One region of the Allobrachymonas denitrificans genome, then DNA from elsewhere that is predicted to be linked to it. Evidence: predicted binding sites of a transcription regulator. Region 1 holds the regulator's gene; the other holds the start of a gene.
The links. Region 1 encodes FNR, which switches genes on or off when oxygen is low (the NO sensors DNR and NnrR bind a similar motif). Its sites were predicted from a motif close to TTGATNNNNATCAA; they were not measured.
Positions count from the first base shown of each region.

Region 2: the regulator FNR is predicted to act here: its motif matches at 4,070-4,083, upstream of KKQ75_RS00490 (tryptophanase).

Region 1 is NZ_CAJQUA010000001.1:263,098-277,494, reverse strand. Features, by position in the region: gene KKQ75_RS01265 (cell division protein ZapA) at 1-308, shown strand, start outside; gene KKQ75_RS01260 (sulfite exporter TauE/SafE family protein) at 653-1,477, shown strand; gene KKQ75_RS01255 (sulfite exporter TauE/SafE family protein) at 1,481-2,167, opposite strand; gene hemN (oxygen-independent coproporphyrinogen III oxidase) at 2,261-3,658, opposite strand; gene fnr (fumarate/nitrate reduction transcriptional regulator Fnr) at 3,882-4,610, shown strand; gene KKQ75_RS01240 (nitrogen fixation protein FixH) at 4,710-4,997, opposite strand; gene ccoG (cytochrome c oxidase accessory protein CcoG) at 5,015-6,484, opposite strand; gene ccoP (cytochrome-c oxidase, cbb3-type subunit III) at 6,632-7,537, opposite strand; gene KKQ75_RS01225 (cbb3-type cytochrome oxidase subunit 3) at 7,534-7,710, opposite strand; gene KKQ75_RS13015 (OmpA family protein) at 7,741-8,052, opposite strand; partial or broken gene ccoO (cytochrome-c oxidase, cbb3-type subunit II) at 8,206-8,832, opposite strand; gene ccoN (cytochrome-c oxidase, cbb3-type subunit I) at 8,848-10,287, opposite strand; gene ccoS (cbb3-type cytochrome oxidase assembly protein CcoS) at 10,354-10,491, opposite strand; gene KKQ75_RS01205 (heavy metal translocating P-type ATPase) at 10,516-12,807, opposite strand; gene KKQ75_RS01200 (enoyl-CoA hydratase/isomerase family protein) at 13,009-13,806, opposite strand; gene lgt (prolipoprotein diacylglyceryl transferase) at 13,838-14,397, opposite strand, start outside.
Region 2 is NZ_CAJQUA010000001.1:99,415-113,811, forward strand. Features, by position in the region: gene KKQ75_RS00480 (M23 family metallopeptidase) at 1-1,088, shown strand, start outside; gene KKQ75_RS00485 (anhydro-N-acetylmuramic acid kinase) at 1,163-2,287, shown strand; gene KKQ75_RS00490 (tryptophanase) at 2,448-3,896, opposite strand; gene KKQ75_RS00495 (23S rRNA (adenine(2030)-N(6))-methyltransferase RlmJ) at 4,248-5,141, opposite strand; gene rplM (50S ribosomal protein L13) at 5,411-5,839, shown strand; gene rpsI (30S ribosomal protein S9) at 5,852-6,244, shown strand; gene erpA (iron-sulfur cluster insertion protein ErpA) at 6,425-6,805, shown strand; gene mdtD (multidrug transporter subunit MdtD) at 6,915-8,351, shown strand; gene KKQ75_RS00520 (cation diffusion facilitator family transporter) at 8,394-9,434, shown strand; gene KKQ75_RS00525 (L-lactate permease) at 9,627-11,288, shown strand; gene KKQ75_RS00530 (GNAT family N-acetyltransferase) at 11,468-12,424, shown strand; gene ppk1 (polyphosphate kinase 1) at 12,558-14,397, shown strand, end outside.

The sequences.
Region 1 (14,397 bases):
TGGGCCAGGCCTATGTGCTGGCCTGCCCGGAAGGTTCCGAAGACCGCATGACCGAGGCAGTGCAGCGCGTCGACACCGCCATGTGCAAGATCCGTGATGCCGGCAAGATCCGCGCACGCGACCGCATCGCCGTGCTCGCCGCCCTCAACATGGCCTTCGACCTGATCGAGAAGGAGCAGCAGATTGCCGCCATGCCCGCCCCCGCCGCCGAAGGCGAGGTACAGCCGGCCGAGTTGGTGCACCCCCGCATGCAGGCCCTGCTGCAGCGCATGGACGAGGCGCTGGCCGAGGACGGCCGCCTGATCTGACAGCCGTACACAACGCGCGGGCTTTTACATCTGCAAATTTCCCACGCGGGCGAATTTCATCCTAAAATGAAGGCGTCTGCAGCGAGCTTGGCTTTATATTTCCTTGAACCAATGCTCTCTGAGCCCGGGCTTGGTAGATCGCTCGGCCAGCGTGATCATCTCGCGTTAGATGAACCCAAGGCCTTGCTGCCCTCGCCCACCTGAACCCCTCCGTTCAGGATGACGGTCTGGCTCTGCTGCAGACACCTCTCAGCCGTCTGGCGCCCCTCGCGACAGACCCCAAGCCGCCCACCAGGGCGGCTTTTCGCGTTCGGAGCTCCGAACGCCTCAGCAGATTTCCCGCCATGATCCTCGAACCCATCACCATTGTCGAACTGGCCGCGCTCGGCCTCACCGGCGGCTTCATGGCCGGCCTGCTGGGCGTGGGGGGCGGCATGGTGCTGGTGCCCTTCATCACCTGGATCCTGGCCAGCCGCGGCGTCGACAACGAACTGGCCGTGAAGATGGCGATTGCCACTTCCATGGCCACCATCATCTTCACCTCCATCTCCAGCGTGCGCGCCCACCACAAGCGCGGCATGGTGCGCTGGGATCTGGTCAAGGGTATCGCCCCGGGCATCATGATCGGCGCACTGGTCGTCAGCATCGGCGTGTTCGCCCTGCTCAAGGGTGCCTGGCTGTCCGTGGTGTTCGGCGTGCTGGTGATCCTGGCGGCGCTGCAGATGTTCCTGGATCGCAAGCCCAAGCCCACGCGCCAGATGCCCGGCCGTGGCGGCCAGATGGCGGCCGGCAGCGTGATCGGCTTCCTGTCCGGCCTGCTCGGCGCCGGCGGCGGCTTCCTGAGCGTTCCCTTCATGACCTGGTGCAACGTCGCCATCCACAACGCCGTGGCCACCAGCGCCGCCCTGGGCTTTCCGATCGCGGTGTTCAACGTGATCGGCTACGTGCTGGGCGGCTGGAGCGTGGCGGGCCGGCCGGAATGGTCGGTTGGCTACGTCTGGCTGCCAGCCCTGGCCGTGATCGCCAGCTGCAGCGTGCTGATGGCCCCGCTGGGCGCACGCACCGCGCACGCCCTGCCGGTCAAGACCCTCAAGCGCATCTTCGCCGGCATCCTGATGCTGCTGGCGGTCAGCATGCTGATCAAGGGTATCCGCCTGCTGGGCGCGTAAACCTCAGGGCGTGGTGCACCACGGCGCCTGATCATGCATCAGGCCCATCCACAGCGCCACGCCGGCGCTGATGGCCAGCGCCAGGCCAGCCAGGCGAATGCCCCATTCGCCATCGCCCAGCTTGCGCATGCGCAGCAGCAGCCACGGGCCCGCCATCAGCGACACGCTGGTGCCCAGCACGAACAAGGCCATCACGGCTGCCCCCTGCCATACCACGCCGGTCAGGGCCGCCACCATCAGTGCCGAATACAGCAGGCCACAGGGCAGGAAGGCCCACAGCATGCCCACCAGCACCGGCCCGAAAGAACCGCCGCGCTGCTGCAGGCGCTTGATGCGCTCCCACACCTTGCGCGCCGAGCGATCCAGCCAGGCCGGCTGCCGCCCCTGGAACATCAGCAACACCCCGAGCACCAGCGCGGCGACGTGGATCGTGCTCCACACCGGCCGCAGCGCGGCACTCTGCACCGTCAGCCAGCCCAGGCCCTGCATGGTGGCCGCGGCCAGCGCGCCCAGGCCGGCATAGCCCAGCACCCGCCCCACCTGGAACAGCCCCATGGCCGTATTCTGCTGCGCCGGCCGTTCACCGGCCGTGACGCCGATCCCCGCGCATGCCGCGCCGCACATGGCAATGCAGTGCGGGCCGCCCGCCAGGCCCATCAGCAGGGCCGTGACGATCAATGATGCTTCCATACTTCTCTTTCATGCAAAACGGCCGGCACGGTATGCACCGGTGCCGGCCTTGCCATGGCAGTCCCTCTCACCCTGCCGGGTGTCTGCCACCGATCAGATGATTTTAGAGAATTTCACGCGGGTGCGGTCCGCCTGCAGGTACTTGTCGAACACCATGGCCACGCCACGCACGAAATACCAGCCCTGCTCGGTGACGGTGATGCCGTTCTCGGTGATGCGCACCATGCCTTCCTCTTCCTTCTGCCCGAGCATCTCCAGCTCGCGCGCGAAGTAATCCTTGAAGTCGATCAGCCAGGCCAGGTTGATCGACTCGTAGTCGATCTCGCCCTGGCACATGATGGCCATGATGACGGCGCGGCGGATCAAGTCGTCTCGCGTCAGCGCCAGGCCACGCACCACCGGGAAATGGCCGCGCTCGACCGCGTCGTAGTAGTCTTCCAGCGTCTTGGCGTTCTGGCTGTAGGTGGCGCCGATGCGGCCGATGGCCGAAACGCCCAGGCCGATCAGGTCGCAGTCCGGCTGCGTGCTGTAGCCCTGGAAGTTGCGGTGCAGGCGGCCTTGGCGCTTGGCAATGGCCAGTGCATCATCGGGCAGCGCAAAGTGGTCCATGCCCACGTACACGTAGCCGGCATCGCCAAAGGCCTTGAGCGATTGCGACAGCATCTCGATCTTTTCGCCACCGCTGGGCAGCGTGTAGGCATCGATGCGGCGTTGTGCCTTGAACCGCTCGGGCAGATGCGCGTAGGCATACAGCGCAATACGGTCCGGCCGCAACTCGTTCACCTGCTTCAGCGTGCGTGCAAACGAGGCCGCGGTCTGCTGCGGCAGGCCGTAGATCAGGTCGACGTTGACCGACTTGAAGCCGATGCGGCGCGATGCCTCCACCAGCGCAAACACCTGCTCGGCCGGCTGGATGCGGTGCACCGCCTTCTGCACGTCCGGGTCGAAGTCCTGCACGCCGAAGCTCAGGCGGTTGAAGCCCAGGTCGAACAGGTTCTGCAGGCGTTTTTCATCCACCGTGCGCGGGTCCACTTCCACCGAGTATTCGCCGCCCTCTGCCAGTTCAAAGGCCCCCCGGATCATGCCCATCAGCTGACTCAGTTCCGCATCGTCCAGGAAGGTGGGCGTGCCGCCACCGAAGTGCAGCTGCGACACCACCTGCCCGCGCCCCAGATGCGCGACATGCAGGTCAATCTCGCGCTGCAGATAACGCAGGTACTCGGTGCCGCGCTCGCGGTGCTTGGTGATGATCTTGTTGCAGGCGCAGTAGTAGCACAGCGACTGGCAGAACGGCACGTGCACATAGATCGACAGCGGCAGCACATGGCCCGGCCGGGAATTGTGCCGCTGCTCCAGCGCAGCGATGTAGTCGCTCTCGCCAAAGGCCTCGACAAAACGGTCAGCCGTGGGATAGGAGGTGTAGCGCGGGCCAGCAATGTCGTAGCGGGCCAGCAATTCTGGGGTGAGGATGATCTGTTCGGTACTGCTCATGGTCTCGGGCATTCTAAGTGAGCAAGCGCCAGCATAACCCCTTGCTGCACAAAAGCCTGAACGGTTGCGGGCGCTGCCATGCTGTCATTGCGGGTATCTACTTTGCCAGCGAAATGCCCCTGCAGCCATTGATATGTATCAACCCCTCTTTTCCGCCATGCGATAATCGGCACTTTCCATGACAAGGATCAAGTGCGCAATGGCGCGCGCCCCGGATAGCTGCATGTCTCCTTCGCTCCCCAAGTCTTACAAAGTGGCCTGCTCGAACTGCAATCTGCGCGAGCTGTGCATGCCCATGGGTCTGAGCGAGGCAGAACTGCGCTATATCGACAACATGGTCGGTGCCCGGCGCAGGATTCCGCGTGGCGAACCGCTGTTCACGCACGGTGACCCGTTCAAGGCACTCTACGCCATCCGCACCGGCTTTTTCAAGACCACGGTCACTGCGCAGGACGGCCGCGACCAGGTCACCGGCTTCCAGATGGCCGGCGAGATCGTCGGGCTGGACGGCATCGTGCACGACCGCCACACCTGCGATGCGATCGCGCTGGAAGACTCCGAAGTCTGCGTCATGCCCTATGACGAACTCGAGGCGCTTTCCCGCGAAGTGACGGTGCTGCAGAACCACGTGCACAAGATCATGAGCCGCGAGATCGTGCGCGACCAGAGCATGATGCTGCTGCTCGGCAGCATGCGCGCCGAGGAACGCCTGGCCGCCTTCCTGCTCAATCTGGTGCAGCGCCTGCATGCGCGCGGCTTTTCGCAATCGGAACTGGTGCTGCGCATGACGCGCGAGGAAATCGGCAGCTACCTTGGCCTCAAGCTGGAAACGGTGAGCCGCACCTTCTCCAGGTTTGCCGAACAGGGCATCGTGGAGGTGCGCCAACGCCACGTGCGCATTCTGGATACGGCAGCGCTGCAGCAGCTGGTCAGCCAGCACCACCCCGAATAGCCCGGCAGCACTGCACGAGCAAGCACCAGCGGCGGTGGTGCCGCCCCCATCAAAACAGGAATGCCGGCACGCAGCCGGCATTCTTCACGGAAGCGTCGATCAGCGCGACGCCGGAACGCCTCCCGTGGCGGCATGATTGCGCGCCCGGTTGGCAGGGGTGAATTGCGCCCCCTGGTCGGACAGGCCGGGCGTTTCCACCTCCCGGCTCTCGATCAGCACCTCATTGGGCGAATGCGCGATGAAGTACCAGGTGATCAGGCTGGCGATGATGACGGCCACCGGGCCGCCCACCACCATCCATACGATCGGATACTTCCACCACGACCGGCCCTCTTCGGGGTGAGGGACCTGACCACGGGACGAAGCATCCGGGTTGCTGGTTTGCATGCGTGACTCCTGGCTCATCATTTCGGTACCAGGAAGGCGGCCTTTTCGGTCACCATGGCATCGCTGCCGGTTTCACGGATATCCAGGTAGATCGGGTGCGAACCCGGCTCCATGGAACCCACGGGAATGCGCACGGCGACCACGTGCTGCTCGACCTGGGCCGGGCCGATGGTCATGTCTGCCCCTTCGGCAATGGTGGCGCCGGGCAGTCCGTTCACGCGGATCTCGTAGTTCTGCTCGCTCTCGGTGGTGTTCATCACGCGCACCAGGTACACGTTCTCGATCTTGCCGCCGTCGACGATGCGCGACATCACGCCACGGTCGCGGATGATGTCCACCCGCATCGGCTTGCGCATGCTCAGGCTGGTCACCAGCGCAGCCGCAATCAGCACCAGGATGCCCGTGTAGACCAGGATACGGGGACGCTTGATCCGGTTCCAGATCTCGCTCTTGCCCCAGTTGTTCTTCATCGCGTTCTCGGTGGAGTACTTGATCAGGCCACGCGGGTAGCCGACCTTGTCCATCACCTCGTCGCAGGCATCCACACAGGCGCCGCAGCCGATGCATTCGTACTGCAAACCCTTGCGGATGTCGATGCCGGTCGGGCAGACCTGCACGCACATGGAACAGTCGATACAGTCGCCGAGCGCAATCGTGCTGCGATCGACCTTCTTGGAGCGCGGACCGCGCGGCTCGCCACGGTTCTCGTCATAGGTCACGATCAGCGTGTCGGGGTCGAACATGGCGCTCTGGAAGCGAGCGTACGGGCACATGTACTTGCAGACCTGCTCGCGCATGAAGCCGGCGTTGCCGTAGGTAGCGAAACCGTAGAAGAAGATCCAGAAGGTTTCCCAGTTGCCCAGGTTCCAGTGCGCGAAGTTGCCGATCAGTTCGCGGATGGGCGAGAAATAGCCGACGAAGGTCAGGCCCGTCCAGACCGCAATCGCCAGCCAGATCAGGTGCTTGCCGCCACGCTTGAGGATCTTCTCGCCCGTCCAGCCGCTCTTGTCCAGGCGCATGCGGGCACTGCGGTCGCCTTCCATTTTGGCCTCGACCCAGAGGAAGATCTCGGTGTAAACCGTCTGCGGGCAGGTGTAGCCGCACCACAGGCGCCCTGCCACCGCCGTGAACAGGAACAGCGACAGTGCGGAGATGACCAGAATGCCCGTCAGGTAGATGAAGTCCTGCGGGTACAGCACCAGGCCGAAGATATAGAACTTGCGCGCACCCAGGTCGAACAGCACGGCCTGGCGCTCGCCCCAGTTCAGCCAGGGCAGACCATAGAACACGATCTGTGTGAGCCAGACGAAAATCCAGCGCCAGTTGGTGAAACGACCGGAAATCGAACGCGGATGGATCGCCTTGGATGCCGCAAAAAGCGAACCGCCGGTAGCGGCCGACATCAAGGTGTCCTTCTCGATCGGGATGACCTTTTTTTCCGGTGCCGGTTCAGGCGTTTGCTTTTTCTCGGGGACTTCGTTGGACATAGTGTGTGTTCCAGACTGCCTTACTTACATGAACCCGAATATGATAAGACGATCGGGCGTCGCCATATGAAAAAACCGCCATGACCTTTGATCGAAGTCATGGCGGTGCATTATCCCGTGCACAGGTTTTCCTGTGCACATTGTCGGTTACTTGTTGGAAAGGCTCCACACATAGGCCGACACCAGGCGGATCTGCTCGGGCTTGAGCTTGGTGTGCCACTCGGGCATCACGTTGATCTTGCCATTCGTGATCTGGTTCACGATGTTGGCTTCGCTCGGAACGCCCATCAGCCAGACCGAGTCGGTCAGGTTGGGCGCGCCCAGCGCCGTGTTGCCCTTGCCATCTGCGCCGTGGCAGGCCGCACAGGCCATGAATTTGCCCTTGCCGACAGAGGCTTCAGCCGAGTCGTGCGGCAGGCCGGACAGGCTCATCACGTAGTGGGCCACCGCCTTGGCATCGGCGGGCGTGCCACCGATGGCCTGGATCTGGGGCGGCATGTTGCCGTTGCGACCCTTGGTGATGGTTTCCATGATCTGCTCGGGCTTGCCGCCCCACAGCCAGTCGTTGTCGCTCAGGTCGGGGAAGCCGTTGCCACCCTTGGCGCTGGAGCCATGGCACTGCGCGCAGTTGTTCAGGAACAGGCGCTGGCCCATGCCGTTGGCGTCCTTGTCCTTGGCGATCTCCTCGATCGGCATGGCGGCGTACTTGGCGAACAGCGGTGCCACCTGGGCATCACCCTTGGCCATCTCTGCCTCGTACTGGCCCTTGGAGGTCCAGCCCAGCGAACCCTTCATGTTGCCGAAGCCCGGATACATGAAGAAGTAGGCGATGGCAAAGAAGATGGTCAGCCAGAACATGCCCACCCACCAGCGCGGCAGCGGGTTGTTGATCTCGCGCAGGTCGCCGTCCCACACGTGGCCGGTGGTCTTGTCTTCGGCGGTTGCAGCGCGCGCCTGTGCGCCGAACAGCAGCACAGCCACACAGAAGATGATGCCGAAAGCGACGATCGCCATCACCCACAGTGACCAGAAGGAACTGATAAAGTCACTCATTTTGTATCCTCAGTATGTTTTTGGGGGCTCGGAGCCTCTTCCGGACCGAACGGCAACTGGGCAGCCTCGTCGAAGCGGTGCGTGTTGCGGCGGGAATAGGCCCACCAGCCGATGCCGATGAATGCGGCAAAACTCAGCACCGTCGTCAGGCTTCTCAGGTCGTTGATGTCCATGTGGAAGAAACTCCTCGTCCCTTGTTCTGTTTACTGCAGGGCAACGTCGACGCGACGTGCCTGGCCACCCTGGCCGGCGTTGTTATCCGCAGGCTTTTGCAGGTCGATCTGGTCTTCGGCCACGCCGTTGGCCTTCAGCAGGTCACGCACGGCAAAGGCACGCTGTTTGGCCAGTTCGGCATTCTTGGCGGGATCGCCAGTTGCGTCGGTATAACCGCTGATGACGGCCTTCTTGCCGGCCTTGACGCCGGCGATCACGTCAACCAGCGCGTCCTTGCCGCCGGCAGCCACTTCGGTCTTGCCGGTTGCAAAGAAGAACTGCACGACGCCGTTCTCGACCATCACCGCGGCCTGGTCTTCGGCCGGAGCGGTTACGGCAGCAGGTGCAGCAGCGCTGGCTTCAGCGGCAGGCGCAGCAGCCGGGGCCGGTGCTGCAGCCGAAGCCGGGGCAGCGGCCGGAGCGGGTGCTGCGGCAGCCGTGGGCACGGCAGCCGTCATGGCATGGCCGAGCGACTGCAGGTAGGCAATCACGGCTTCCATTTCGGTCTTGCCCTTGACGGCAGCGCCGGCGCCGGCGATGTCGGCATCGGTGTAGGGCACGCCCAGCTTGCGGAGGGTGGCCATGTGGGTACCGATGGTCTGGTCATTCACCAGGTTCTTTTCCAGCCAGGGGTAGGCCGGCATGTTGGACTCGGGCACCACGTCACGCGGGTTGAACAGGTGCTGGTGGTGCCATTCGTCGGAATAGCGGCCACCCACGCGGGCCAGGTCGGGACCGGTACGCTTGGAGCCCCACTGGAAGGGGTGATCCCACACGGACTCGCCAGCCACGGAGTACTGGCCGTAGCGCAGGGTTTCCGCGCGGAACGGGCGCACCATCTGCGAGTGGCAGTTGTAGCAGCCTTCGCGCTGGTAGATGTCACGGCCGGCCAGCTGCAGGGCGGTGTAGGGCTTGAGGCCCGGCACCGGCTGCGTGGTGGACTTCTGGAAGAACAGCGGCACGATCTCGACCATGCCGCCGAAGGCGATCACGATCAGGATGAGCACGATCATCCAGAAGTTGCTGGTTTCCACCTTCTCGTGGCTCAGGCCACCGGAAACGGGATGATTAGCGTTAGCCATTTTTATTCTTGCTCCTTAGGCGTGTGCGGGATTGAGCGCCGGGATCTGGGTCGTGACGGAACGGCCTTTGCTGGCGGTCATCAGGGTGTTCCACAGCATGATGCACATGCCGCCCAGGTACAGCACACCGCCCAGCAGACGGATGGCATAGAACGGGAAGGTGGCCTTGACGCTCTCGACGAAGGTGTAGGTCAGGGTGCCGTCGGCATTGATGGCACGCCACATCAGGCCCTGCATCACGCCGGCAATCCACATCGCGGCGATGTACAGCACGATACCGATGGTGGCGGTCCAGAAGTGGACCTCGATCGCCTTGACGCTATACATTTCCTTCTTGCCGAACAGCTTCGGAATCAGGTAGTACAGGGAACCCATGGTCACCAGACCCACCCAGCCCAGGGCGCCGGAGTGCACGTGGCCCACGGTCCAGTCGGTGTAGTGGCTCAGCGCGTTGACGGTCTTGATGGACATCATCGGGCCTTCGAAGGTGGACATGCCGTAGAACGACAGGGACACGATCAGGAAGCGCAGGATGGGGTCGTCACGCAGTTTGTGCCATGCGCCGGACAGGGTCATGATGCCGTTGATCATGCCGCCCCAGCTGGGAGCCAGCAGGATCAGGGAGAACGTCATGCCGACGGACTGGGTCCAGTCGGGCAGCGCCGTGTAGTGCAGGTGATGCGGGCCGGCCCACATGTAGGTGAAGATCAGTGCCCAGAAGTGCACGATGGACAGGCGGTAGGAGTACACCGGACGGCCAGCCTGCTTCGGCACGAAGTAGTACATCATGCCCAGGAAGCCTGCAGTCAGGAAGAAGCCCACGGCGTTGTGGCCGTACCACCACTGGACCATGGCATCCTGCACGCCGGCGTAGGCGGAGTAGGACTTCATCAGGCCGGCAGGCAGTTCTGCGCTGTTGACCAGGTGCAGCACCGCGATCGTCAGGATGAAGGCGCCGTAGAACCAGTTGGCCACGTAGATGTGACGCACCTTGCGGGTGCCGATGGTGCCGAAGAACACGACGGCGTAGGCCACCCAGACCAGCGTGATCAGGATGTCGATGGGCCATTCGAGTTCAGCGTATTCCTTGCTGGTGGTGTAACCCAGCGGCAGGGAAATGGCGGCAGCCAGAATGACGAGCTGCCAGCCCCAGAAGGTGAAGGCAGCGAGCTTGTCGCCGAACAGGCGCACCTGGCAGGTACGCTGGACGACATAGTAGGAAGTGGCAAAAAGGCCCGAACCACCGAATGCGAAGATCACCGCATTGGTGTGCAGCGGACGCAGGCGGCCATAGGACAGCCACGGAATGCCAAAGTTGAGCTCAGGCCAGGTCAGCTGTGCGGCGACGATCACGCCAACCAGCATGCCGACCACGCCCCAGACGACGGTCATTATGGCGAACTGGCGTACAACCTTGTCGTTGTACGTAGTCGCCTGCATATTGGAGAAATTCATTTTCACCTCTTTCTAAAAAAACCCTGCCAAGCGTAATCTTATCCGTAAAACACAACTTGACACACATCAATCCTGCTTGAAGATGCGCTGCCCTTCGGCCTCGATGTCCTCGAACTGGCCGCTGTGGATCGCCCACCACAGTCCCGCCAGAATGAAGAACACCAGTCCCACCGACAGCGGTATCAAGAGATAGAGAATGTCCATAGGCCTTGCCTCCTTTTCTCCTCGTCAATCCAGCTTGCGCACCAGGCGCAGGGCATTGAGCACCACCAGCAGCGAGCTGGTGGCCATTCCCAGACCGGCCAGCCAGGCCGGCACCAAGCCCATCACGGCCAGCGGAATGCCGATCACGTTGTAGAGCGCGGCCCAGAGCAGGTTCTCGCGCACCACGCGCATGGTGCTGCGGGCCAGGCTGAAGCTGTCGGCAACGGCACGCAGGCTGCTGCCCAGAATCACGAAGTCGGATTGCGCCTGCGCCAGCGGCACGGCCTTGCCGAGCGCGAACGAGACGTGGGCGCCAGCCAGCACCGGGCCATCGTTGATGCCGTCGCCCACCATGGCGACGTGATGGCCGCGCTGCTGCTCGGCGCGCAGGAAGGAGAGCTTGTCGGAGGCGGTGCAGCCGCCCTGCGCCTGCTCCAGCCCCAGCTGGTCGGCGATGCGCTGCACGGCGTGCGGGCGGTCGCCCGAGAGCACCTGCAGGCGCAGGCCGGCGCCGCGCAGGGCATCGATGGCCTCCTGCGCATCGGCACGCAAATCTTCGCGCAGCACGAAGGTGGCCAGCCAGCCCTGCCCGTCGCTGAGGTTGGCGTGCAGGGTATCGGGCGGCAGCTCCGCCAGGGTGTGTGCGGCAACGCCACAGAACAGGTCGGAGCCCAGGCGCATGGTCTGCCCTGCGGCCGGATCGGCGCCGGAAGCAGCCACCTGCCCTTCCATGCCCTTGCCGGGGAGTTCGCTCACATGGGTGGCGATCCATTCCTGCTGCAGCAACGCTTCCCCCTCCAGGCCGGCGGCCTCGACCAGCGCGCGCGAGACCGGATGCAGGGAATGGCGCGCCAGCGAGGCGGCCTGCAGCAACACCAGCTGCGCATCGGCACCTTCACGTACCAGCACGCGCTCGAGCGCAATGGTGTCTGCCGTCAGGGTGCCGGTCTTGTCGAATACCACGGTATCGATCTGCGAGAGCATTTCCAGCGCCTGCAGCCGGCGCACCAGCACGCCGCGGCGCGCCAGCCCGCCGGCAGCCGCCAGCATTGCTGCGGGCGTGGCCAGCGACAGCGCGCACGGGCAGGTCACGATCAGCACCGCCACGGCAATCATCACCGCATGGGCAGGATCCTCGCGCCACCACCAGGCAGCCGCCAGGCCGGCGGCGAGCAGCACGATGATCAGGAAAGGCTTGGCGAAACGGTCGGCGAACTGGGCCAGACGCGGCTTGTCGACCGAGGCGTTCTCCATCATCTCGACGATCTGGGCATAGCGCGTGTTGGCGCCCAGCTTGTCGATGCGCATCTCGACCGGCGACTGGATGTTGTGGCTGCCGGCAATCACCTGGGCACCGGTTTCGCGTGCCAGCGGGCGCGACTCGCCCGTCAGCAGGGCCTCGTCCACCATGGTGCGGCCATCGACCACCGTGCCATCGCCTGGAAAGGATTCACCGGGCAGCACGCGCACCAGGTCACCCACCTTGAGGCGGCGCAGCGTGACGCGCTCGAACACGCCCTTCTTGTTGCGGCGCTCCACGCTGTCGGGCAGGCGGTTCATCAGCGCCTCGAGCGCACCGGCGGTGCGGTCGCGCATGCGCCATTCCAGCCAGCGTCCGGTCAGCAGGAAGAACACGAACATGGTGAGCGAGTCGAAATAGACTTCGTTGCCGAACATGCCGTCGGGCTCGAAGGTGCCCAGGGTGCTGACGATGAAGGTGATCAGCATGCCCAGGGCCACCGGCATGTCCATGCTGATGCGGCGGTGGCGGATGTCGTTCAGGGCATTGCGGAAGAATGGCCGGCAGGAGAACAGCACCACCAGCACGGACAGGATCCAGGAACCCCAGCGCAGCAGATGGCGCGCCTCGGGCGCGATGTCGTTGCTGACGTATTCCGGCCATGCATACATCATGACCTGCATCATCACCACGCCGGCAACGCCCCACTGCCAGACGGTCTGGCGTGCCTCCTGGCGGCGGCGCTGGCTGGCGAAGGCATCGTTGGCGGGCACGGCGCGGTAGCCGGTACCCTGCAGCGCCTGCATCCACTGCGAGGGCTTGACCTGTTCGGGCAGCCAGGTGACGCGGGCACGGTGGCTGCCGGGGCTGACCTGCACGTCTTTCACGCCAGGCACGGCCTTGAGCGCGTCTTCTACCGTGAGCGCGCAGGCGGCGCAGTGCATGCCTTCGATGGCGACGCTGGATTCCCATGCGTCGGCCTGATTGGCACAGCGGCGGCTGAACACGCCCCACTCATCGGGGTCGTCGAGCAGCTCGATCTGTGAGGCTGAAGCAGGCAGTGCAACGGTAGACATAATCCTCTGCCACCCCTGCCCTGCTGCAATGCCGCCGGAACCAGGGATGGTGTACAACTTTCAAATGCAGCGCCATTGTACGAAGCTGTGCCAGCCTCGTGTGCAGATTTACACATTACCCCGGTCGCGCATTCAAGTGTGTGCTTTCCGGTGCACGGTGCCCTGGCCCAGGCAAGGCCGGCTACCGATGCCGGCGCCCTCTCAGAATCGGGCGGGACGCTTTTCCAGGAAGGCGCCGATGCCCTCGCGGTGTTCCTCGCTGTCGGCATAGTCGTAGGCGGTGCTGCACTGGCGCAGCAGCATGTCCTCCTGCGCCTGCAGCCATTCGCGCATCATCTGCTTGTGCAGGCGCGCCGCCGAAGGGGACAGCTGCAGGATGCGGGCGACGGTCTGCTGGACGTCCTGGCGCAATTCGGCCGGATTTTCCACCACACGCGTGAGATAGCCGTGCGTGACCATGTCGGGTGCCTGATAGACCGCCGCCTCCAGCAGCATGGAGCGGGCCAGCGTGGGGCCGAGCACGCCGGCTACCAGCGCGGCCTCGCGCGGCGCCATCGGAAAGCCCAGCTTGGCGATAGGCGCGCCGTAGCGGCTCTGGCGCGTGGCCACGCGGATGTCGCAGCAACTGGCAATCTCGACGCCGGCCCCCATGCAGTTGCCCTCGATGGCGGCAATCACCGGGGCATCGCAGGCCAGCACGGCCGACAGACCGCCCCAGACCTGCTCCTCATGGAAGTGGCGCAGGCTGTCCGTCTCGAAACGGAAATCGCTGTATTCGGAAATATCACCGCCGGAGCAGAAGTGCCCTTCGGCGCCCTGCACCACCACACAGCGCAGCGGATCGGCGGCATGAGCCTCGCGCTGCAACTGGATGAAGACCTGCTGCAACTGCTCCCACATGCCACGCGACATGGCGTTGAACTTGCCCGCATGGCGCAGGGTGACGGAGGCGTGACGGGCGCCCGGGGTTTCGTCAATCAGGCACAGAACCTCGGCCATGGCTTTACTCTTGCTTTATTGTTCTTGAATCTCAACGGGTGGCGGGCGCCCGGCTGTAGCGCTGTTGCGACCAGGCCCACAACGCGATGCCGCCCAGAATCATCGGAATGCACAGCCACTGCCCCATGCTCAGGCCCAGGCCCAGCAGGCCGAGGAAATCGTCCGGCTCACGGAAGTACTCGGCGATGAAGCGGAACACGCCATAGCCCAGCAGGAACATGGCAGCCACCTGCCCCGGCTTGCGCTCCTTGCGTGCGTAGAACCAGAGCAGCACGAACAGCAGCAGGCCTTCCAGGAGGAACTGGTAGATCTGCGAGGGATGGCGCGGCAGCATGGTGCCACTGTGGGGGAACACCATGGCCCAAGGCAGCGTGGGATCGGCCAGGCGGCCCCAGAGCTCGCCATTGATGAAGTTGCCGACGCGGCCCGCGGCCAGGCCGGTAGGCACGCAGGGCGCCACGAAATCCGCCACCTGCAGCCAGGGCTTTTGGCGCGAGCGGGCGAACCAGGTCATGGAGGCAATCACGCCCAGCAGGCCGCCATGGAAACTCATGCCGCCCTGCCAGACCTTGAAGATCTCCAGCGGGTTGG
Region 2 (14,397 bases), 160 kb from region 1:
ATACTGCAGCCAGCCTGCTGACCCGTATCGGCGTGAGCGACGCTGCTGCCGAGAGCTATCTGCGCACGACCGATGCGGTGCGCGGCGAACTGTTGGGCCAGAACCAGCGCGCCGTGCAGGCCGAGGTGCTGCCCGACCAGCGCCTCAAGTCCCTGCGTGTGCGCTGGATCGAAGCCGGCCAGACGCGCCGCTACCAGGAGCTGACCATTACCCGCGAAGGCGACGGCTTCCGCTACCAGACCAAGTCCGGTGCGCCTGAAGTGCGTACCGAACTGGCCAGCGTGACGCTGGGCGGCAAGTATTTCCAGGCAACCGGTGCCGCCGGCGTGCCCGCTGCAGTCGCCACCCAGGTGCTGAATATCTTCGATCCGGTAACCCGCATCGAACAGGATGCGCGCAAGGGCGACGCCCTGACCGTGGCCTACGAGAGCATGGCCGTGGACGGCGAAGTGCTGGGCTTCGGCCGTGTGCTCAACGCGAAGGTGCAGGTGCAGGGCAGCACGCACAGCGCCGTGTGGTTTGACGGCGGCCGCGGCCAGTCCGGCAAGTACTACACACCCGAGGGCAAGAGCCTGGAGCTGGCCTACCTGGCTTCGCCGATTCCCGGCGGCGCCTTCATCACCAGCGGTTTTTCTCCGTATCGCCTGCACCCCGTGTTTGGCGATGCGCGCCCGCACACGGGTGTGGACTATCGCGTTGCCATCGGTACTCCGGTGGTGACCGTGGCTGACGGGACCGTGAGCTTTGCCGGTACGCAGACCGGCTATGGCAATGTGGTCATCGTCGAGCATGCCAACAAGCAGTCCACGCTGTATGCCCACCTGAACAGCATCCATGTGCGTGTGGGCGAGAAGGTGGTACAGGGCAGCATGATTGCCAAATCCGGCAATACCGGCTGGTCCACCGGGCCGCACCTGCATTTCGAAACGCGCAACAACGACGTGCCGGAGAACCCCGAGGTGGTGCTGGCCGAGAAGCGCGCCGAAACCCTGGCCGCTTCGCAGCGTCCGGCCTTCAACCAAGTCGTGGCACTGGCCCAGCGCAACTGGGAGCAGGCGCAAGGCATTCAGCTCGCCAGCGCCCGTTGATCCCGCAGGGGCTGGCGTATGATGCGCGCATGACTGCGCCAGCTACCGCTTTTCCCCTGACCTGCATCGGCCTCATGTCCGGCACCTCCATGGATGGTGTCGACGGCGTTCTGGTCGACATCAGCCCCGCTTCTGGCGGGGCTTCGTCTTTGCGCCTGGTGCAGCGTGCCTTTGCCAGCGTGGACCTGCCGCAGGCTTTGCGCGATGAACTGCTGGCGCTCAACAGCCCTGGCGACAACGAATTGCACCGTGCGGCGCTGGCCGCCAATGCGCTGATGCAGGTGTATGCCCAGTGCGTGCAGCAGCTATGCGCACAGGCGGGTCTGGCGCCTGCCGACGTGGCCGTCATCGGTGCGCATGGGCAGACGGTGCGGCATCGCCCGGGTCTGTTTGATGGGATGGGGTACACGACACAACTGGTCAATGGCGCCTTGCTGGCCGAGCTGAGCGGCATTGCCGTGGCCTGCGATTTCCGCAGCCGCGACGTGGCTGCAGGCGGGCAGGGCGCGCCGCTGGTGCCGGTGTTTCACCAGGCGCTGTGGCAAAGCGGCGCCGGCTTCCAATGCGGCAGTGGTACCATGGCCGTGCTTAATCTTGGCGGCATCGCGAATCTGAGCCTGCTGCAGCCTGGCAGGACGCCTGTCGGCTTCGATTGCGGCCCTGCCAACGCTTTGCTCGATGGCTGGTGCCAACTGCATACCGGCCAGCCCTATGATGCCGATGGCCGCTGGGCGGCGCAGGGGCAGCTGCAGGCCGCGCTGTTGCAGCAGTTGATGGCCGAGCCCTATATCCAGCAGCCCCCACCCAAGAGCACGGGGCGCGATCTTTTCAATATGGAGTGGTTGCAGCAGCAACTCGCAGCGCATCCCGGCATGGCTCCGGTGGATGTGCAGGCGACACTCACGGCCTATACGGTGCAAGCGGCAGCGCATCATCTGCGCACGTCTGCGCCCGACGCCAGGCGCCTGCTGGTATGCGGCGGTGGCGTACGCAACGGGGAAATCATGCGCCAGCTGGCGCAGGCGCTGCCTGGTGTGATCGTGGAATCCACCCTGGCCCACGGCATGGATCCGCAAGCGGTGGAGGCCACTGCTTTTGCCTGGCTGGCCAGCAAGACCTGGCTGCGTGAGCCGATCGACATGACGGCCGTCACAGGGGCACGCGGCCCGCGCGTGCTCGGTTGCCTGTATCCTGCCTGACCCGGCAGCCCGGCAGCCCGGCAGCCCGGCAGCCCGGCAGCCCGGCAGCCCGGCAGCCCGGCAGCCCGGCAGCCCGGCAGGCGCAGCGCGATATCTGTGCTGCGCCACCCGAGGCCAAGCCGGTGCTTACCGTCAGGAGAGTACCAGCTGCATCCGCGAATTACAGGCTGTCGCCAAAGTCCGTGCGGAACTTCTCGACCAGCTTCTGCTGCCAGCCCGACACCGGTGCCAGACGGCCATAGAAGAAGCGCAGGATGGCAGGCTCGTCCGTGAACTGCAGGCCTTCCACCAGCTGGCGGTTCCGGTACAGCCACACCAGGCGATCCACCACATACTTCACCTGCGACAGCGTGAACACGCGGCGCGGCATGGCCAGGCGCAGCAACTCCATGTTGGCCATCGGCTCGGTGCCGTCCGGGTCACGCTGCTCGGACAGAGTGCCGCGCTCCATGCCGCGCACGCCGCTGACGATGTACAGCGCCGAAGCCAGCGCACCGGCCGGGTACTGCGCCTGCGGGATGTGGTCCAGGAACTGCATCACGTTGATGTGGCAGCCCAGGCCGCCAGCAGGGGTGATCACCGGCACGCCGTGCTTCTGCAGCTCGTCCACCATGTAGGCGATGAACTGCGGACCCTGGCTGATCATGTCCTCGTCCATGGTCTCGTCCAGGCCGACGGTCAGCGCTTCCATCTCGCGCACCGACATGCCGCCGTAGGTCAGAAAGCCCTCGTACAGCGGCACCAGACCGCGCATCTTCTCGTACACGGCCTTGCTGCGGATGCAGATGCCGCCGCCACGCGCGCAGCCCAGCTTGCGCGCGGAGAAGTAGATGATGTCGCACAGGTCGGCCATCTTGCGCGTGATCTCGCGGATGGACAGGGCCTTGCAGCTCTCCTCGCGCTGCTTGAGGAAGTACAGGTTGTCGGCCAGCAGGCTGGCGTCCAGTACCAGCAGCAGCTTGTGCTCGTCGCACACGCGGCGGATGTCGGCCAGGTTCTGCAGCGAGATGGGCTGGCCGCCGATCAGGTTGGTGCCGGCTTCCATGCGCACGAAAGCGATCTTGTCGGCGCCATGTTTGGCAATGATGCCTTCGAGCTTCGCCACATCCATGTCGCCCTTGAACGGGTGCGCGCTGACCACTTCCAGACCCTTGTCGGAAATGATCTCTTCCACCATGCCGCCGTTGAGCGTGATGTGCGCCTTGGTGGTGGTGAAGTGGTAGTTCATCGGCACCACGCTGCCCTGCGTCACCAGCGTCTGCGCCAGGATATTCTCGCAGGCACGGCCCTGGTGCGTGGGCAGGAAGTAGTCCATGCCGAAGATCTCGTTGAGCTTGCGCTCCAGGCGCGTGTAGGTGGCGCTGCCGGCGTAGCTGTCATCGGCGATCATCATGGCGGCCTGCTGCTGGTCGCTCATGGCGTTCACGCCGCTGTCGGTCAGCATGTCCATGAAGACATCCTTGTTCTGCAGCAGGAAGGTGTTGTTGCCTGCCTCGGTGATGGCGGCCAGGCGCTGCTCCACCGGAACGAGATTGAGTTTCTGCACAATGCGAACCTTGTGCATTTCGAGCGGAACCTGTTCGCCGCTGAAGAATTTGACGTGTGCCATGGATGGGAAACCTCCGATTTTTTGAAAGTAGAAGCCCGAAGCCGCGGAAAAACACACCGCAGCAGGGATCGGGTTCTTTAGGTTCGGCAGGGCTGTAGGAATGAAGTCCGACTGGTGCCACCTGACATTATGCAATTCGGTGAATTGCGGATGCGGACGCGTCAGCAGCTTGGATGATCCAGATTAAGAGTCGCGCAGAAATTACCGGTGCCCCGAAGGATGCTTGGCGGACCAAGACGCTGGGATATTGCGAAGAAGCGCCCCACACATGGAGAGGAGCGCCCAAGCAGGCTTGGGAGGCAATGCGTTTGCCAGGGTCGGGGGGTGCTAGAAAAAAGCGCGAGAATGCCGTCAGGCCTTGCTGGCCTCAACTGCCCAGCTGGCGCCGGTACCGCGCTTGAGCAACTTGTGCACCACCGGCAGCGCCTGCTCCAGCTGCTCTTTCAGCACGAAAGGAGGGTTGATGACGAACATGCCGCTGGCGCGCAGTCCATCGCGTGCGCTGTTTTCATCCCCGCGACCAATCGCCAGCGTGGCATGCAGCCAGCTCTTGCCGGCCTGCTGGGCCAGGGCCTTGAGCTTGCGCGGCAGTTCATGTGCCTCGGGGCGCGGAATCACCGGATACCAGACTGCGTAGCAGCCGGTGGCAAACCGCTGCAGGGCGTCCTGCACCGTGGCAGTCACCTGGCCGTAGTCGGTCTTGAGCTCGTAGCTCGGGTCGATCAGCACCAGTCCGCGGCGGCTCGGTGGCGGCAGCAGGCCTTTCAAACCGGCAAAGCCGTTGTTGCGCACCACGTGGATCGCATCGGGTCGGCCGAGCTCTGCCACGTTGTTGTCGAGCAGGCGGCTGTCGGTCGGGTGCAGTTCGAACAGGCGCAACTGGTCTTGCGGGCGCATCAGCGTGGCCGTGATGAAGGGCGAGCCGGGATACTTGCGCAGCGCCTCGCCGCCGTTGAAGCCGGCCAGCAACGCAAGGTAGGCGGCCAGGGCTTCCGGCGCCCTGGCCTCGTCCGGGGCGCCCGGGCCATACTGCTGCCACAGCGGCAGCACGCCTTCGTTGGCTTCACCGCTGGTCTGCGCATCACCGCCATCGAGCCGGTACAGGCCGGTGCCGGCGTGCGTATCGGCCAGCAGCAGGGGCGTTTCCTTGGACGAAGTGAGATAGCGCAGGATGGCAACCAGCGTCATGTGCTTGAGCACATCGGCGTGGTTGCCTGCGTGGAAGGCGTGGCGGTAGCTGAACATGATGCCCGCCATCGTACAGGGCTTTGTGGGCCGGCGGGCACAGTCGAAGGGTGGCAGTCATCAAATACTTGTGGCAATCACCGGATTCTTCGTATAATCATCGGCTTGCCTGCGTCTTTGGCCCGCGGCAAAAGCAGTACCCCCACCTAAGAGGTTCTCACCAGAAGAACACCGACCGTGGAATAGGCCGGACGCCCCCGCCGTGCAATGGTTGCGCGGCACGGCTAGCGAAATAGCCAGCCAAACCACATTTCCAAAGGAAAAAACCCATGAAAACATTCAGCGCAAAACCCGCTGAGGTGCAACATGAGTGGTTTGTGATTGACGCCACCGACAAGGTGCTCGGCCGGGTAGCCAGCGAAGTTGCCCTCCGTCTGCGCGGCAAACACAAAGCCATTTACACCCCCCACGTCGATACCGGCGACTACATCGTCGTGATCAACGCCTCCAAGCTGAAAGTGACCGGTACCAAGTCTCTGGACAAGATGTACTATCGCCACTCCGGCTTCCCCGGCGGCATCTATGCCACCAACTTCCGCGATCTGCAGGCCAAGCATCCCGGCCGCGCGCTCGAGAAGGCCGTCAAGGGCATGCTGCCCAAGGGTCCTCTGGGCTACGCCATGATCAAGAAGCTGAAGGTGTACGGCGGTGCTGAGCATCCGCACACTGCCCAACAACCCAAAGTGCTGGAAGTCTAAAGGAGCATCACAATGATTGGTGATTGGAACAATGGCACCGGCCGTCGCAAATCCAGCGTCGCCCGCGTGTTTCTGAAAAAAGGCTCCGGCAAGATCACGGTCAACGGCAAGGACATCCAAGAGTTCTTCGGCCGCCAGACCTCCATCATGATCGCCAAGCAGCCGCTGGCCCTGACTGAAAACCTGGAATCCTTCGACGTGCAGGTCAACGTGCACGGCGGCGGCGAATCCGGCCAGGCTGGCGCCATCCGCCACGGCATCACCCGTGCCCTGATCGACTACGACGCAGCCCTCAAGCCCGAACTGAGCAAGGCCGGCTTCGTCACGCGTGACGCCCGCGAAGTGGAACGCAAGAAGATCGGTCTGCGTGGCGCCCGTCGCGCCAAGCAGTTCAGCAAGCGTTAATCGCTTTCTGCTGCCGCAAGAAACCGCACCGGCTTGCCGCGTGCGGTTTTTTTATGCAGCATCCCGGCACGCCGGTGCCAAAACCCTACATCCCGCAACGGCAATAGGGATGTGCGGCAAATGGTTGAGTAATTTGCTGTACTATTGCTGCCAGACTGACTGATTCAAGAAGTGCAAGACATGACTACTGTTGCCGAATCCACCGCTGCCGAGAATGCAGCCCCCGTCTCCGACGACCCCATCCTGTTCACCGACAGCGCTGCCGCCAAGGTGGCCGACCTGATCGCCGAAGAGGGCAACCCCGACCTGAAGCTGCGCGTGTTCGTGCAGGGCGGCGGCTGCTCGGGTTTCCAGTACGGCTTCACCTTTGACGAAATCACCAACGACGACGACACCGTGATGACCAAGAACGGCGTCTCCCTGCTGATCGATGCCATGAGCTACCAGTACCTGGTCGGTGCCGAGATCGACTACAAGGAAGACCTGCAGGGTGCCCAGTTCGTGATCCGCAACCCGAACGCCGAAACCACCTGCGGCTGCGGCTCCAGCTTCTCAATGTAAGAGCCGTCATGCGGTGTTGGTGCGCCGGCGCAGTAGGCCGGCGTGATGCGTTTCGCCCCCTATCTGCAACCGCCCTCGTGGCGGTTGTCGGCGTTTTGCCGGTTGCAACATGACGCCACCGGTTCTGCCCCAGGCTGATGAACGCCAGCTCCGGCGCCTGCTGTGGCTGGTGGCGGTCGGCTTCTTCATGCAGACGCTGGACGCCACCATCGTCAACACGGCGCTGCCGGCCATGGCGCGGAGCCTGAGCGAGAGTCCGCTGCGCATGCAGGCGGTGCTGGTGGCGTATTCGCTCACCATGGCCATCCTGATTCCGTTGTCGGGCTGGCTGGCAGACCGTTTCGGCACGCGCCGCATGTTTCTGGGTGCGATCCTGGTGTTTGTCATCGGCTCGCTGGCCTGCGGACTGGCCGTGACCCTCAACCAGCTGGTGGCAGCGCGCGTGTTGCAGGGCGCAGGCGGTGCGCTGCTGATGCCGGTGGGCCGCCTGACCGTGCTGCGGGCCTTTCCGCGCGAACGTTTCCTGGGTGCCATGAGTTTTGTCGCGATTCCGGGGTTGGTGGGGCCCTTGCTCGGCCCCACGCTGGGTGGCTGGCTGGTGGAAATCGCCTCCTGGCACTGGGTTTTCCTCGTCAACGTGCCGGTCGGGCTGATCGGCTGGATCGCTGCCAGACGCTATCTGCCGGATTTCCGCGGCGTGGAGCGCAGCAGGCTGGACGTGCCGGGATACGGCCTGCTGGCCCTGGGCATGGCGCTGGTGCTGCTGTCCGTCGACGGGCTGGCTGCGATCGGCCTGCATGGCGCGGCCTCGCTCGTCGTGCTGGTGACGGGCCTGGCCTGCCTGGCCGCCTACTGGCTGCGCGCGGGACGGCAAGCCCATCCGCTGTTTGCGCCCAGCCTGTTCCGCGTGCCGGCGCTCAGCATCGGCCTCACGGGCAACCTGATTTCGCGTCTGGGCAGCAGTGCCGTGCCTTTCCTGATTCCCCTGATGCTGCAACTCAGCCTCGGCTATTCGCCAGCCGAGGCGGGCATGATGATGCTGCCCATGGCGCTCGCCGGCATGCTGATCAAGCGCTTTGCCACCTGGTCAATCACACGCTACGGCTACCGGCGCGTGCTGGTCATCAACACCGCGCTGGTGGGCGGCATGATCGCCAGTTTTGCCCTGATCAGCGGGGCGGAGCCGGTCTGGCTGCTGGTGCTGCAGTTCTACCTGTTCGGCTCCTGCAATTCGCTGCAGTTCACCGCCATGAACACACTCACTCTGCGTGATCTGGATACGGCGCAGGCCAGCAGTGGCAACAGCCTGCTGTCCATGGTGCAGATGCTGGCGATGAGCCTGGGTGTTGCGCTGGCCGCCGCCGTGCTTGGCGGTTTTGCCGAAACCCTGCAGGCAGAAGCCGACCCGGAGCGCATGCAGCAGGCCTTCCGCTACACTTTCATCTGCATGGGCGGCATGACGCTCGCGTCCGCCTGGGTGTTCTGGCAGCTGTCTCCCCACTCGGTCTGGATGCGACGGCTGGAGCAGGACCCCGGATTCGACTGACACCCCATCCCCCAGTCTGCCCGACTGTCCTACGGAATGTCCATGAAACTCCCTCGTCCCAAGACCCTGCTCTGGATGTCGGCTGCGGCCGCCGTCCTGACCATCATCCTCAAGACCCTGGCCTGGTATGTGACCGGCTCGGTCGGCCTGCTGTCCGACGCCATGGAGTCCTTCGTCAACCTGGCCGGTGCCGTCTTCGCGCTGATGATGGTGACCATCGCCGAGCGCCCGGCGGACGAGGACCATCCCCACGGCCACCACAAGGCCGAATACTTTTCGTCCGGCTTCGAGGGCATGCTGATCTTCGGCGCCGCGCTGGGCATTCTCTGGACCTCGATCGACCGCCTCATGAACCCGCAGCCGCTGGAGCAGCTGGGGTGGGGCATGGCGTTCTCGATGGCCAGTACTGTGCTCAATGGCATTGGCGCTTGGGTGCTTTTGAAGGCGGCCAAGGTGCACAACTCGATTGCGCTAGAGGCGGATGGGCGCCATCTGCGTACCGACGTCTGGACCTCTCTCGGCGTGGTTGCCGGCGTGGCGCTGGTGCAGTTGACCGGCTGGCTCTGGCTGGACCCGGTAGTGGCCATTGCCGTGGCGCTGAACATCCTGAAGGAGGGCTGGCACCTGATCCGCAACTCCAGCCATGGCCTGATGGACAGCGTGGTCGACAGCGAAACTGCAGACAGCATCCAGCAGACGCTGGACCGTTTCGTGCAGCAGGAAAAGGATGCGCAGGGCCGCGAACTGGTGCGTTTCGATCATGTGGTCACGCGCGCGGCCGGCCAGCGCAGCTTTGTTTCCATGCACATGCACGTGCCGGCGAGCTGGACGCTGGGCCGCTCGGCCAAGCTGCGCAACGATGTGGAGCGCGCGCTGGTGGAAAGCCAGCCCCAGCTGCACGCCACCATCGAAATGCTCCCGTTCGACATGGAGCCCGTGCAGACCCTGGGCGATCTGGAGCCGGTGGCGGAAGCGGCGTCAGCCAGCACGGCTGCAACCATCAGCTCAGTGGCACCGCCCGTGAGTTGCCAGCCGCAGCATGGCTTCCCCGGCAGTGCTGTCCGTATGGGCGCGCGCGAATAGTCCAGGTTGCTATCCTTGCGCATCAGGGTTTACGCCCTATTGCCGCGATGCGTGAAAATATTTCAGAATCAGCCTGCCGAAGTCTATTACTTTCAATGAAATCATGCACTTAGAAGCGAATGTCTGTATGTAAACTGCGCCACTTGGTCATCCTGCATCGGGGTGGCAGAAGAGCACAGGAGATATTCGCGCATGGTATGGCAACAAATCTATAACCCGACGGACAGCATGCTGCTGTCCACGCTGCTGGCTGTCATCCCGGTGGCGGTGATGCTGATCGGCCTCGGCTTTCTGCACATGAAGGCCCATATTGCGGCCGGCCTCGGCCTCGTCAGCGCCTTGCTGATTGCCATCTTCGTGTTCGGCATGCCCGGCACCATGGCCGGCAAGGCGGCCATGATGGGCGCCTTTACCGGCCTGCTGCCGATCGGCTGGATTGTGCTCAATATCATCTTTCTGCACCAGCTCACCGAGAACAACGGCAGCTTCAAGGTGCTGCAGGACTCGATTGCCGGCATCACCGAAGACCGCCGCCTGCAACTGCTGCTGATCGCCTTTGCCTTCGGTGCATTCTTCGAGGGCGCGGCCGGTTTCGGCACGCCGGTGGCGGTGACGGCAGCCATCCTGATCGGCCTGGGCTTCTCGCCGCTGGCCGCGTCCGGCCTGAGCCTGATTGCCAACACCGCACCGGTGGCCTTCGGCGCGCTGGGCACGCCCATCATCACCATGGCCAAGGTGCACGGCTACGATGCGATGGAGCTGTCCGCCATGGTGGGCCGGCAGCTGCCGCTGTTCTCGCTGATGGTGCCGTTCTGGCTGATCTGGGCTTTCGCAGGCCGCAAGGCCATGATGGAGATCTGGCCGGCCATTCTGGTGACGGGCCTGAGCTTCGCCATTGCCCAGTTCCTGACATCCAACTACATCGGTCCCGAGTTGGTCGACGTGATCTCCGCCATCGCCTCCATGGTCAGCCTGGTGCTGTTCCTGCGGGTGTGGAAGCCGCGCCGCATCTGGACCAGCACCTCGCTGCGCGGCCACGAGGCCGAAGGCGGCGAGGGCAGGGAAGCCACGCCGCCTGCGCGCCATGACCGCGCCACCGTGATTCGCGCCTGGATGCCCTGGGTGATCCTGACCGTGTTCGTGTTCCTGTGGGGCATGCCCAGCGTGAAGGCCTTCTTCAATGGTATCTTCGCGCCGCAGTTCCCGATCGAGGGCCTGCACAACATGATCGAGAAAATGCCGCCGGCGGTTCCGGTGCCGCACAAGGAAACCGCCATCTACGTGTTCAACCTGCTGTCCGCCACCGGTACCGGCATCCTGCTGGCCGCCGTACTGGGTGGGCTGGCCATGGGCTACAGCGTGGGTGGTCTGCTGCGCCAGTTCGTCAGGACCTTCTGGCTGGTGCGCTACTCGCTGCTCACCATTGTGCTGATGCTGGCCCTGGGCACGCTCACGCGCTACTCCGGCATCGACACCACCATGGGCCTGGCATTCGCCATGACGGGCGTGTTCTATCCCTTCTTCGGCACCATGCTGGGCTGGCTGGGAGTGGCGCTGACCGGTTCAGACACCGCATCGAACGTGCTGTTCGGCGGCATGCAGAAGGTGGCGGCCGACCAGCTGGGACTGTCGCCCAACCTCATGGGCGCAGCCAACAGCTCCGGCGGCGTGATGGGCAAGATGATCGATGCCCAGTCCATCGTGGTGGCCTCCACGGCAACGCGCTGGTTCAACAAGGAGGGCGTGATCCTGCGCTATGTGTTCAAGCACTCGCTGGTGCTGGCCATGCTGGTCGGCCTGTTCGTGACGCTGCAGGCCTATGTCTGGCCATTCACCGCGATGGTGGTGAAGTAAGTACATGTAAATGCTGCAAGAGGCCGCCTGCGGGCGGCTTTTTCGCGTTGTTTCGCTGCTGTGGCAGGGCAGGGCGCTGTGATAGATTCACGGAATGTTCACAAATCAGCAGCATGATTGTCATGCACCATCGTCACACTGGGGCACAGACATACCGAGTTACACAGGAACTGACAAGCATGAAAGAGCTGCCTACGCCCACTTTCGACCTCTCCCCGCGCATGCGCGGGCTGCCAGCCCTGCTGCGCAAGCCCTTGCGCAAGGCCGGGGCGGCGCTGGCGCATGCACGCCCCATTTCCGTGGCTCCCGCCAGCACTCCGGAGGTTTCGGTGTCCCCTGTCGTCCTGCCAGCAGCCCCCGCGCTGGTGCAGCCTGCCACCATGCGTGAGGCTGCCAGCTCCAAGCACGGGCTGGATGCCCGCTGGGCGCGCAATCTTGACGAAGTGCGCGAAGCACAGCGCCTGCGCTACCAGGTGTTTGCCGAAGAAATGGGCGCCACCCTCAAGGCCGGCATCCCCGGCCATGATATCGACCTGTTCGACGATTACTGCGAGCACCTGCTGGTGCGTGATCTGGAAACCGGCATGGTGGTCGGCACCTACCGCGTGCTTACCCCGGCCCAGGCACGCCGCGTCGGCAGCATCTACAGCGATGCCGAATTCGATCTGGTACGCCTGCGCCACCTGCGCGCCAGCATGGTCGAGCTGGGCCGCAGCTGCGTGCATGCCGACTACCGTTCCGGCGGCGTGATCCTCACGCTGTGGGGCGCGCTGGCCGAGTTCATGGGCCGCAACCAGCTCGACACCATGGTCGGCTGCGCCAGCATCCCCATGACGCACCACGGCCTGCCCTCCGGCTATGCCGCTGCCAGCATCTGGCAGCAGGTGCGACAGACGCACCTCGCCCCCATCGAATACCACGTCACCCCGCGCCTGCCGCTGCCGGTGGACGAGCTGCAGAGCGACGTGGTGGTCGAGCCCCCGGCGCTGATCAAGGGCTACCTGCGTCTCGGCGCCAAGGTACTGGGCGCTCCCGCCTGGGATCCGGACTTCAACACGGCCGACCTGCCGATGATGATGCGCGTGGCAGATCTGCCCTCGCGCTACCGCCGCCAGTTCGACGCAGCACGCAGTTAATGGTATAGTTCGCCATTCCCTGTTTTTTGCAGATGCCTGTCGCAACCCGTGTTGCGGGCAGGCATTTTGTCTTTGCGGCGCCGGTTTTTGGCATGCTCCCCATGTACGGTCCGCAGACTGCCGAGTCCATTCCATGCAATTTCCCGCCATGCTTGACCGCGACGAGAGCATACTGGCCTTCAACACGCGCGTGCTCGACTGGGCCGCGCGCGAGGAAGTGCCACTGCTCGAGCGCATGCGTTACCTGTCCATCGTTTCCTCCAACCTGGACGAATTCTTCGAAGTTCGCATGGCGGACCTGCTCGATGCGGCGCAAAACCACATCCATGAAGGCGACTTCACCGAGCGCCAGTTCCTGAGCGTCTCGGCCAGGGCACACGAACTGGTGGCCCAGCAGTACGACATCCTGCGCTACAGCCTGTATCCGGCGCTGGCCGCCAACGGCATCACCATCGTCTCGCACGGCGAGCGCACGCCCGAGCAGCGCCGCTGGGTGAAGCACTACTTCGAGACCCAGGTGCGGCCGCTGCTGCTACCGGTCAGTCTCGATCCGGCACACCCGTTCCCGCAGGTGGCGAACAAGTCGCTCAACTTCATCGTCAAGCTGGCCGGCCAGGACGCGCTGGGCCGTTCCAACAGCATCGCCATCCTGAAGGTTCCGCGTGCGCTGCCCCGCCTGCTGCGCCTGCCGCCGCACCTGTCGGACGGCAAGGATCAGTTGGTGTCCCTGCCCAGCGTGATCCGCGCCCATCTGGAAGAGCTGTTCCCCAACCGCGAGGTGGAGCAGCTCTCGCAATTCCGCGTCACGCGCCACTCTGACCTGGCAGTGGACGAGGAAGACGTCAGCAACCTGCGCATGGCGCTGCGCGAAGGGCTGCAGCAGCGCCACTATGGCAAGGCAGTGCGGGTGGAGGTGTCTTCCAACTGCCCGGACGAACTGGCCGAGCTGCTGTGCCGCCAGTTCGACCTGCCGCCGCAGTCGCTCTATCGCGTGCATGGCCCGGTCAACCTGGTGCGCATGAGCCTGCTGGTGGATCTGGTCAACAAGTCCGAATTCCTGTTTCCCCCGTTTGCGCCAGCCTACCCGCAGGCCCTGCGTGGTGTCGATTCGATTTTCGAGCGCCTGAAACAGGGCGATGTGCTGGCGCACCAGCCCTTCGAGAGCTTCGATCCCGTGCTCGACATGCTGCGCGAGGCGGTCAACGATCCGAACGTGCTGGCGATCAAGCAGACCATCTACCGCACCGGCTCGGATTCCGAGCTGATGCTGTTGCTGCGCGATGCGATCCGCCGTGGCAAGGAAGTGACCGCCGTGGTGGAACTGAAGGCGCGCTTCGACGAAGAGGCCAATATCAACTGGGCCGAGAAGCTCGAATCCGTGGGGGCCCAGGTCGTGTATGGCGTGGTCGGCATGAAAACCCACGCCAAGATGCTGCTGATCACGCGGCGCGAAGGCAAAAAGCTCAAACGCTACGGCCACCTGGCTACAGGCAACTACAACCCGCGCACCGCACGGCTGTATACCGACTTGAGCTATTTCACGGCCGATGACGTGCTCACCGGCGACATGCAGCGCGTGTTCGTGCACCTGGCCAGCCAGAGCGAGATTCCGCGCCTGTCGCGCATGCTGATGGCGCCCTATACGCTGCAGGACACCATGCTGCAGCGCATTGCGCAGGCCGGCCGCGCCGCGGCAGCCGGCAAGGGCGGCCGCATCGTGGCCAAGATGAACGCACTGACCGACGAGGCGCTGATCCTGGCATTGCTCGAAGCCGGCCAGAAGGGCGCCCGCATCGACCTGATCGTGCGCGGCGCCTGCATGCTGCATGCCCAGGTGCCGGGCCTGAGCGAGAACATCCGTGTGCGGTCGATCATTGGCCGCTTCCTCGAGCACTCGCGCGTGTTCTATTTCGGCATCGGCGAGGAAGAGCACCTGTATCTCTCCAGCGCCGACTGGATGAACCGCAACATGC